DNA from 3 places in the Pseudoalteromonas sp. SR41-4 genome. Region 3 is predicted to be linked to each of the others. Evidence: predicted binding sites of a transcription regulator. Region 3 holds the regulator's gene; each other region holds the start of a gene.
What was found. The regulator sigma-54, encoded in region 3, starts transcription at its own class of promoters, with help from an activator protein. The targets are predictions, from matches to a motif close to GTTGGCACGNNNNTNGNNT.
Positions count from the first base shown of each region.

Region 1 (3,206 bases), on a different contig from region 3:
GAGTTATTGGAATCTCAAGATGTGGTGCTAATTGAAGATGATGTGTATGGTGATTTACATTTTACCCCGCAGCGCGGTACACCCGCTCAGGCTTACTCAACAAAAGGGTTGGTATTAACCTGCGCATCGTTTTCTAAAACTGCGGCGCCGAGTTATCGTGTTGGCTGGTTGATTGCCGGAAAGTTTGCTGCCAAAGCGCGTCGCTATAAGCGTGCATTGAGTTGTTCTACTTCATTGATCAATCAATGGACGTTATATGAATTTATAGTTAGTGGTGATTATGATCGTAATATAAAACTACTGCGACAGCGTCTACGTTCTAATAAAGAACGAATGATCTGGTGTTTACAACAGGCCTTTCCGAGTACCGCTAGGATCAGCGATCCGCAAGGCGGATGTGTGATCTGGATTGATTTAGGTGCGGCTTACGATAGTGTAAAACTATTTCAACTGGCATTAGAAAGTGGCATTAGCATTACTCCTGGCTATATTTTTTCAGCCACTAATAAATATCGCAGTTGTATTCGATTAAGTTATGGTTTGCCATGGGGTGAAAAAATTGAACAAGCTATTATAAAGCTAGGTGAGTTAGTGCATTTAGCGAAGAAATAGCATGGCATAAAAAAGCAGCACCTTTAAAAAAGAGTGCTGCTAAAGGGATATCAAACTTTTAGCGTTTAGAACCTGAGTTCAAGTTAGTTATTTTGTTTATAACTAAATAATTGGTAGTCTTTCAATTCTGGAACTAGTTTAACTAATTGTTGCTCTTGATCAGCAATGGTTGAAAAATTACCGCACAGTGCATCAGCGCGTTTTTCAAGTTGGTTAGCTTGTTGCTCAACTTTGGCTTCAATTTCAGCTCCCATATTTTCCATGCGTTGTTCAAAGGCTTGCATATCGCCACCAGAGCCCATTAGTTCTGAACCTACAGCCATTAAAATACTACCCATCGATTGCATCATCGCAGCTTGTACAGCGCTTTCTATTTGCTCATCAAATTGGCTTTCAAAGTTTTCGCCAAATTGGCTAAAGCTTTGTTGGCCCATTACAAAAGCGCCTTGTTGGTAAAAGGTGTTTTGTACTTCTACCTGAATATCAGCCATTAATTCATTAATGCTATCTAGGCCATCGATATTAAATGCATTGGCGACTTCTTCAATGGCGACCCCGGCAATTTTAACGCCTTCAAGAGCAATGTTCGCGACTTCTGGTAATTGGCTACGCAGACTGTCTGAATAATTACTGATCGCTTGGTGTTGTTGACTGTTGAGTGTCAAAGTTTGGCCATCAATCATTAACTCGCCACTATTTATAAAAGTCATAGTGTGGTTATCAGCTGTAAAAATTTCTAATTCATTTGGCTTAATGCGCACATCATTTTTAAATTCAACGTCACATGTGTCGCCGCTAAAAGAAATATTCGTCTCATTGTCATTATGTGCCATTGCCCCTGTGGCAATGAATAAAGAACTTATTAATAGTAATTTTTTCATTTTTATTTCCTGCTAATTTGTTGATTATGACCAGTACGCATTTAACGTATTTAATACTTATCAAGTTTAATGCCAATAATTATTGGCATTTAAAAACAATGGGTTAATTGTTTTTTGCCCTTTTTTAATTGCAGTTAAATGTTATAAAAAAGCCATTTTTTAGTCATTTTGACTAATTTGCATTAATGCATAAAAGATACTTATCGTTTCGATAAAAAACTCTCACTTTCCAGAACTCAAATTTAGCGCTATTTATTCACAATATCGACATAACACTATTTTAGAATTGCGTTATGGCTTTATTTTGGTGCTTTTTCATACGATGAAATAGTGCTGAACATTTTTAATTTACCAATGATAGTGATAAAAAATCCTTAATTGGTCTCAAACACTTTATGGAGTGGGTTGTGGGTAAGACATTTAGTTACGATGCGCTAGATGACGATTTTGTTGAAGACGAGTACGAAATGGTCGGGCGTAATCAACACGACAAGAATAAGCAAAAGGTTAAGAAAAAGTTGGAAGACTACCTTGAGCAAAAACGCTTGCGTAAAAACTTGGGCGATGATGACTTAGATGAGTATTTAAACGACTAAGAGATAATTTAAATAAAGAGGCAATTTGCCTCTTTATTGCTTTTAGAGTTTAGATATTACTGCTTTTAAGGGCTTTGATAATAGCACCTTCGATTTGCTGCGGTTTAGTAAATGGTGCAAAGCGTTTAATTGCCTCGCCGTCGCGGCCAACTAAAAACTTAGTGAAATTCCATTTTATTTTGCGGGTTAAAAAACCAGGTAAGGCTGATTTTAAATGCCTGAATACGGGGTGGGCATTTTCGCCATTAACATCAATTTTGCTCATCATCACAAAATCAACACCGTAGTTAATTAAACAACCTTGCGCTATTTCTTTTGCGCCGCCAGGCTCTTGTTTGCCGAATTGATTGCACGGAAAACCAATAATTACTAACCCTTGATCAGCGTATTTTGCATGTAATTGTTGTAAACCTTCGTACTGTGGAGTGAAGCCACATTTACTGGCAGTGTTGACAATTAACACAACTTTGCCTGCGAAATCTGAAAAATCAATGCTTTGGCCTTGCAGATTGCTGGCTGAAAGTTGATAGAAGTCGTTCATGTTGCTCTCTTGTTATTGTTGTTTGTTAAATTCTATCCTGAGTTGTGACAGACATACAGCTTAAATTATCATCACATTGCATAGACCATTTTATTTTAACTTGCATGATTAAAGCTTGTGAGTAAATGTTCAATCAATAATCGCACTCTGTACGGCATTAAATCTTTACGTGGATACACTAACCAAGAGGCATTGTCTGTTACCTGAAACTCATCAAGTAAGGTAATTAGTTGCCCGTTTTCAATATACTTATCAACAATATCAGTGGCTAAATGGGCAATGCCTAAGCCTGCTAATGTCGCAGATAATAGTGCGCGCGGATGGTTACTGCGCCAGTTGCCGGCAACTTTTACCTCTTTAATATCGCCGGCAAAATTAAATCGCCAACGTTTCCCCATGGCAATTAAGCAATTATGAGCGGTTAATTGTTGAGGCGTAGTTGGGGTTGGGTGATGTGCTAAATATTCTGGACTGGCAACGAGAGTCATGATTCGCGGGCTAAGTGGTCGTGCAATTAAGTTAGAGTCTTGCATGCGGCCAAAACGGATCGCTAAATCAAAACCTTCTTCAACTAAG
Region 1 covers NZ_JACJEI010000005.1:167,118-170,323, forward strand. The annotation lists gene H5180_RS06005 (PLP-dependent aminotransferase family protein) at 1-612, shown strand, start outside; gene H5180_RS06010 (YggN family protein) at 696-1,493, opposite strand; gene H5180_RS06015 (PA3496 family putative envelope integrity protein) at 1,901-2,089, shown strand; gene H5180_RS06020 (glutathione peroxidase) at 2,139-2,630, opposite strand; gene H5180_RS06025 (LysR family transcriptional regulator) at 2,726-3,206, opposite strand, start outside.
Region 1: a site for sigma-54 is predicted at 1,552-1,570, ahead of H5180_RS06010 (YggN family protein). Genes of this name have one in related genera too.

Region 2 (3,206 bases), on a different contig from region 3:
GCTGAAGGGCAGTTAAATGGTGAGTACACGGCTTTACCTATAGCTACTTTTAAGAATATCGAGAGTGTTAATATTAATGGTGCAAACGGCATTATTATAAACACTAAAGAAGGTGCGGTTAGGCTAGCTGACGTTGCAGAAATCGCGTAAAAATTTTAATTATTAGTTAGCCACAGGCTAAACATTGACAGATTAGAGGTGAATTATGAGCTTCAATATTGCATTAACTGGCATTGCTGCCGCACAAAAAGACTTAGATGTAACAGCAAATAATATTGCTAACGTAAATACGGTAGGCTTTAAAGAGTCACGTGCTGAATTTGCTGATGTATACGCATCTTCAGTATTTAGTTCAGGCAAGACAAAAAATGGTGATGGTGTACAGACAACTATGGTGGCACAACAGTTTCACCAAGGTTCACTAAAGTTCACTCAAAACTCATTAGATTTAGCTATCACAGGTGAAGGTTACTTTGCCATGAGCCAAGATTTAGGGGCACAAGATTTTACTTATTCGCGTGCAGGCGCATTTAAACTTAATAAAGATAACTTTATTGTTGATGCTAAAGGCAATTACTTGCAGGGTTTTCCTGTTGATGAAGCTACAGGTGATACAACATCGGTAAGTTTAAGCACGTCATCAGCGTTACAGATCCCTGATTCATCAGGATCACCGCGAGCTACGACGAATGTTTACTCGTCGTTTAACTTAGACTCGCGTGCAACCTCGCCGTCAATAACTACTTTTGATCCTACAACGAGCGCATCATATAATAGCTCAACATCAACAACAGTATACGACTCGTTAGGTGAGCCGCATGTTTTACAGTTTTTCTTTGTTAAAACAAATTCTACAGTAACGGGTAATGATAATGAGTGGCAAACTTATGCGACCTTAGATGAAAAGCCATTTAGCCCTGCAGGTGTTCAAGAGACTGCTCCTCCTTACACACCATTATCAACCTTTCAGTTTGATTCTAGTGGTAAGCCATTAAACACAGATGGTGTCGCGAATACAGATAACACATTCAATCCATTAGCAATTCCAAGCGGTGCTGGTGCGGCAGTAGGCCTATCTGATTTATTAACAAATGGTGCCAGCTTCCCTGAAAATGTTACTGTTAATTGGCGCGATGAAGCGGCCACCGATAATAAAGTCCCGACTCAATATGCTAGTCGTTTTGAAGTTAAAGCACTTGAGCAAGATGGTGCTACTGTTGGACGTTTAGCCGGTATTGATATTGGTAGTGATGGTAAGATTGTCGCTTCATACAGTAATGGAGATACCTCATTCTTAGGGCAAGTAGCGATGGTGCGCTTTTCTAACTCACAAGGCTTACAACAAGCTGGTGATACAGGTTGGAAAAAAAGTTTGACGTCTGGTGAGCCAATCGCTGGCGAACCAGGTTCTGGTACTTTAGGTTCCATTAACTCTACAGCGCTTGAGCAATCAAACGTGAATTTAACGAATGAACTCGTAGATTTGATCAGTGCACAGCGTAACTTCCAAGCAAACTCACGTGCGCTTGAAGTGAATTCAACACTACAGCAAGCTATTTTGCAGATCCGCTAATCTCGTTCTAATATTTTTTATAATCCGACACCTAGGCTGCTATTTATTAGCAGCCTTTTTTATTTGCGATTGATTATTTTTTGTAACTTATCACGTCAGTTTATTGTGGCACTTATCTTGCATTTGTCATGTTATAGATTTTTAACGTGAGTCGATGTTATGGACAAGATGGTCTACATTGCAGCGTCTGGAGCTAAGCAAAGTTTGCGGGGCCTAGAGCTTAAAGCAAATAATTTAGCAAATGCCAATACCACAGGCTTTAAAGCTGACTTCGCACAAGCGCGTTCGATGCAAGCTTTTGGCGAAGGCCTGCCGACACGTGTATTTACCATGCAAGAGCGGCCTGGTTCCAATATGACTTCCGGCGGTATTGTTGAGACTGGACGTGATCTAGATATTGCTATGAGCGATAAAGGATGGCTTACGGTGCAAGATGCTTCAGGTAATGAGGCATATACAAAAGTCGGTACGTTGAATATCACTCCTGACGGCGCTTTGATCACCAGTCACGGGCGTCAAGTTATTGGCGAAGGTGGACCAATTATTTTGCCATTGCCAGTGGAGAAAATTGAATTTAGTGAAGATGGCTCTATCCAAGTTCGCCCGCAAGGAGCTCCAGCTAACTTTTTAGAAGTTGTTGATCGTTTGAAGGTGATCAAGGCAAATAATTCAGAGCTTGAAAAAGGTAATGATGGCTTATTTCGGCCAAAGCCTGAATTACTGGATAATGATATATGTGGATTTTGTGACATCTCTAATGATGTGAAAGTGATGAGTGGCACTTTGGAAATGTCAAATGTGAATCCGGTACACGAGATGGTAGATATGATAAACCATCAACGCCAATTTGAATTACAAGTTAAGTTAATGAAAACGGCTGAAGAAATTGACGAACGTCAAACTCAATTGCTGCGTATTGTTTAACTTTATTGAGAGGATATTAATATGAATCCTGCATTGTGGATAAGTAAAACGGGGCTTGATGCCCAACAAACTGACATTTCGGTTATCTCAAATAATTTAGCTAATGCCAGTACCGTTGGTTATAAGAAAAGCCGTGCTGTGTTTGAAGATTTACTTTATCAAAATATTAATCAGCCGGGTGGACGTTCATCACAAGATACTGAAATGCCCTCAGGTTTAATGCTTGGTGCTGGTACCAAAGTGGTTGCTAATCAGAAAAACTTTTCTCAAGGCAATATGTTAACCACCGAAAATTCATTGGATTGGATGATATCAGGGCCCGGTTTTTTTGAAGTTTTACAGCCTGATGGCAATATCGCTTACTCTCGAAATGGTCAATTTACCACGGATGAAGACGGCCGTATTGTTACTGCCGGCGCTGGTTTTCCCGTACAGCCAGAAATGAATGTACCTGATGACGCACAGTCCATTACTGTATCGCAAGATGGAGAGGTATCAGTACGTATCTCAGGGCAGCCAGAGAATGTGGTAATAGGTCAGTTAACGATCAGTGATTTTATCAATCCATCAGGTCTAGAGCCGGTAGGTCAAAACTTATATACCGAAACGGCAGTCAGTGGCGCACCTGTGCAAGGTAACCCTGGCCTAGAAGGATTAGGCACTGTTGTGCAAGGTGCACTTGAAACCTCTAACGTAAATGTAACTGAAG
Region 2 covers NZ_JACJEI010000049.1:14,579-17,784, forward strand. The annotation lists gene H5180_RS22410 (flagellar hook assembly protein FlgD) at 1-150, shown strand, start outside; gene flgE (flagellar hook protein FlgE) at 206-1,573, shown strand; gene H5180_RS22420 (flagellar basal body rod protein FlgF) at 1,733-2,497, shown strand; gene flgG (flagellar basal-body rod protein FlgG) at 2,519-3,206, shown strand, end outside.
Region 2: a site for sigma-54 is predicted at 1,678-1,696, ahead of H5180_RS22420 (flagellar basal body rod protein FlgF). Genes of this name have one in related genera too.

Region 3 (3,206 bases):
ACTACACGTAAAGCAACAGATTTACCTGAGCCAGAACGCCCACTGATGATGATTAACTCCATGTAAATTCTCCTTCATTTAATACCAATTTTATTAAAAACATGCTCATTCTTGCTTGTTAAATAACCCACTAACTTTGTTTAAAATTATTTATATAGAACAACTATATCTCATAATTTCCACCTTGTTCTAGAGCTATTTTCCTGTTGCAATAATTACTCTCTAATTCAATACAATACAATTGGTATGACTACGATTGAGCTGCAATTACATGATACAAATCTTGGTCTGTTTTTGCGCTACGTAGTTGTTTACAAAAATCTTTGTTATTGAGTTTATCAGCAATTGTGGCTAACGTCTTCAAATGAAGTTGGCTGTCACCATCTGGTACGATGAGGGCTACAAATATATCAACTGGGCGATTATCAATCGCATCAAAATCAACCGGTGATTCACTCACTAAAATTATTGCTAGCGGGTTTTCAACACCACTCATACGGCCATGAGGGATAGCAATACCACGACCAATACCGGTACTACCTAGTTTTTCTCTCGATAGTAGTGCGTTGAGGATTTCTTGTTGTGATAGCTGAGGGAGTTGTTCATGAGCCAATTGGCTTATAAATTCAATGATCCGTTTTTTGCTATTAAAAAGGACCGCAGCTTTACTGCAGTCCTGACAAATAAGTGAGCTTAATTTCATAGTGTTAGTGTCGAGCGTGCTTCTCTTTGTGTTTAATTACTTGACGATCAAGTTTATCGATTAGTCCGTCAATAGCTGCATACATGTCTTGGTGCTCAGTCGAGGCAAATAATTCAGCGCCACTGACATGTAATGTGGCCTCTGCTTTTTGGCTTAGTTTTTCTACATCAAGAATAACATGGACATTATTGATATGATCAAAATGCCTTTCAAGCTTGGCAAACTTATTGTTTACATAGTCTCTTAATGAATCAGTAATTTCTACGTGACGACCAGTTAAATTTAGTTGCATAAGCATTTTCCTCTTGTGATTTTACGCCTTAAATCAAACTTTTACGTTGATTTGACGGTGGAATAGCCAGCGACTCGCGGTATTTTGCAATAGTCCGTCTAGCTACTTTGATACCTTGCTCTGCCAATATATCTGCAATCTTACTATCACTCAATGGTTTCGCTGAGTTTTCTGCACTGATCAATTTTCTGATCAATGCTCGAATAGCTGTCGAAGAGCATTCGCCGCCGTTCTCAGTGCTTACATGACTTGAGAAAAAATACTTTAACTCAAAAATACCACGGGGGGTATGCATGTACTTTTGTGTCGTTACGCGAGAGATTGTTGATTCGTGCATCTCAACCATTTCAGCAACGTCGTTTAGTACCATAGGTCGCATTGCTTCAGGGCCATGCTCAAAGAATCCCTGCTGTTGTTTTACAATGCAGTTAGTTACTTTGAGTAACGTCTCGTTACGACTTTCTAGGCTTTTAATAAACCATTTAGCTTCTTGCAAATGCGAACGTATAAATTGGCTGTCAGTGCTTGATTTTACTGAGCGTGACATTGCCGCATATTGGCTGTTCACTCTAATTTTTGGCATGCTGTCTGGATTAAGTTCAACCACCCAGCGACCTTTAATTTTTTTCACCGAAACATCAGGTATAACATACTCTGACTCTTCGCGTACTATAGTATCCGCAGGCTTTGGGTTAAGGCTGTGGATCAATGTCATTACTTCTTTCAGCTCATCTTCTTTAAGCTTAGTCTTTTTCATCAAAGTGCGATAGTCACGACTAGCTAATAAATCGATATGATCAGTTAAAATCATTTTAGTCTCGCTAATCCAAGGAGTTGCAGGATCAAATTGATTTAATTGAATACATAAACATTCTTGTAGGCTGCGCGCAGCAATACCAACAGGGTCAAATAACTGAATGCGTTTTAACACTGCTTGCACTTCGTCTAGTTCGATTTCTTCTTCGTTATTACCTTGATTTAAGCTCTCTGCGATGTCTTCGCAGCTCAAGGTTAAAATACCTGAATCGTCAACAGCTTCAACAATCGCAATGGCAATAGCTTCATCGGTTGGACTAAAAGGTGTGAGCTGTAATTGCCACATCAGATATTCGTGCAGGGTTTCAGTTGAAGCACCTTGATAAATTGACTCATCTTCAGGCATTGGGCCGGATGACGTATTTGGCGCAGCACTCATGTATTCGTCCCAGGTGACGTCCATAGCCATTTCGTCACTTAAAGTCTCTTTGCTTAATGCTTCGCTACTTTCTTGTTCATATTCGCTGGGCTTGTCGTCTGCTGATGCACTAACAGTTAAGTCATCGTTGTCTTGTTTTTGTTCGTTTTTACCAGCCGTGTCGTCTGAATATTCATGCTCTTCTAGCTCTAACAATGGATTGCTGTCGAGTGCTTCTTGAATTTCTTGCTGGAGATCCAATGTACTGAGTTGCAATAAGCGAATTGCTTGTTGCAGCTGTGGTGTCATTGTAAGTTGCTGGCCCATGCGCAGCTGGAGTGATTGCCTCATGTATCTCTAACAATCCTTTTATTGTTATCATCGTTAAGTCTAGCAGATACTTAGCCGAGCGTGGCTTTATAGCCTAAATTGCTCGCCCAGGTAAACATCGCGGACTGTTTGGTCGGCAAGTACATGCTCAGGGGTACCTGATGCAATTAACTCCCCATGAGAAACTATGTAGGCTTTTTCACAAACATCAAGGGTTTCTCGTACATTGTGGTCGGTAATAAGTACGCCAATACCACGGTTTTTAAGGTGTTCAATAATCTTCTTTATATCTAACACTGAAATAGGATCAACGCCAGCAAAAGGCTCATCAAGTAAGATAAATTTTGGATTTGCGGCTAAAGCGCGTGCAATTTCAACTCGACGACGTTCACCACCAGATAATGCCATACCTTGGCTGTCGCGAATATGTTGAATGCTAAACTCATCAAGTAAGCTGTCTAGTGCTTCTTCTCTGGCTTGTTTATTCAGCTCTTTACGAGTTTCTAAAATAGCCATCAGGTTTTGATAAACAGTTAACTTACGAAAGATGGATGATTCTTGTGGTAAGTAGCCAATCCCTAACCGTGCGCGACTGTGCATTGGCAGTAAAGTGATGTCATTATCATCAATACTTATTTTACCTTTGTCGCTAGGTACTAAACCCACAATCATATAAAAAGTGGTGGTTTTACCTGCGCCATTAGGAC
Region 3 covers NZ_JACJEI010000039.1:14,330-17,535, reverse strand. The annotation lists gene rapZ (RNase adapter RapZ) at 1-62, opposite strand, end outside; gene ptsN (PTS IIA-like nitrogen regulatory protein PtsN) at 251-703, opposite strand; gene hpf (ribosome hibernation promoting factor) at 708-995, opposite strand; gene H5180_RS20995 (RNA polymerase factor sigma-54) at 1,024-2,520, opposite strand; gene lptB (LPS export ABC transporter ATP-binding protein) at 2,587-3,206, opposite strand, start outside.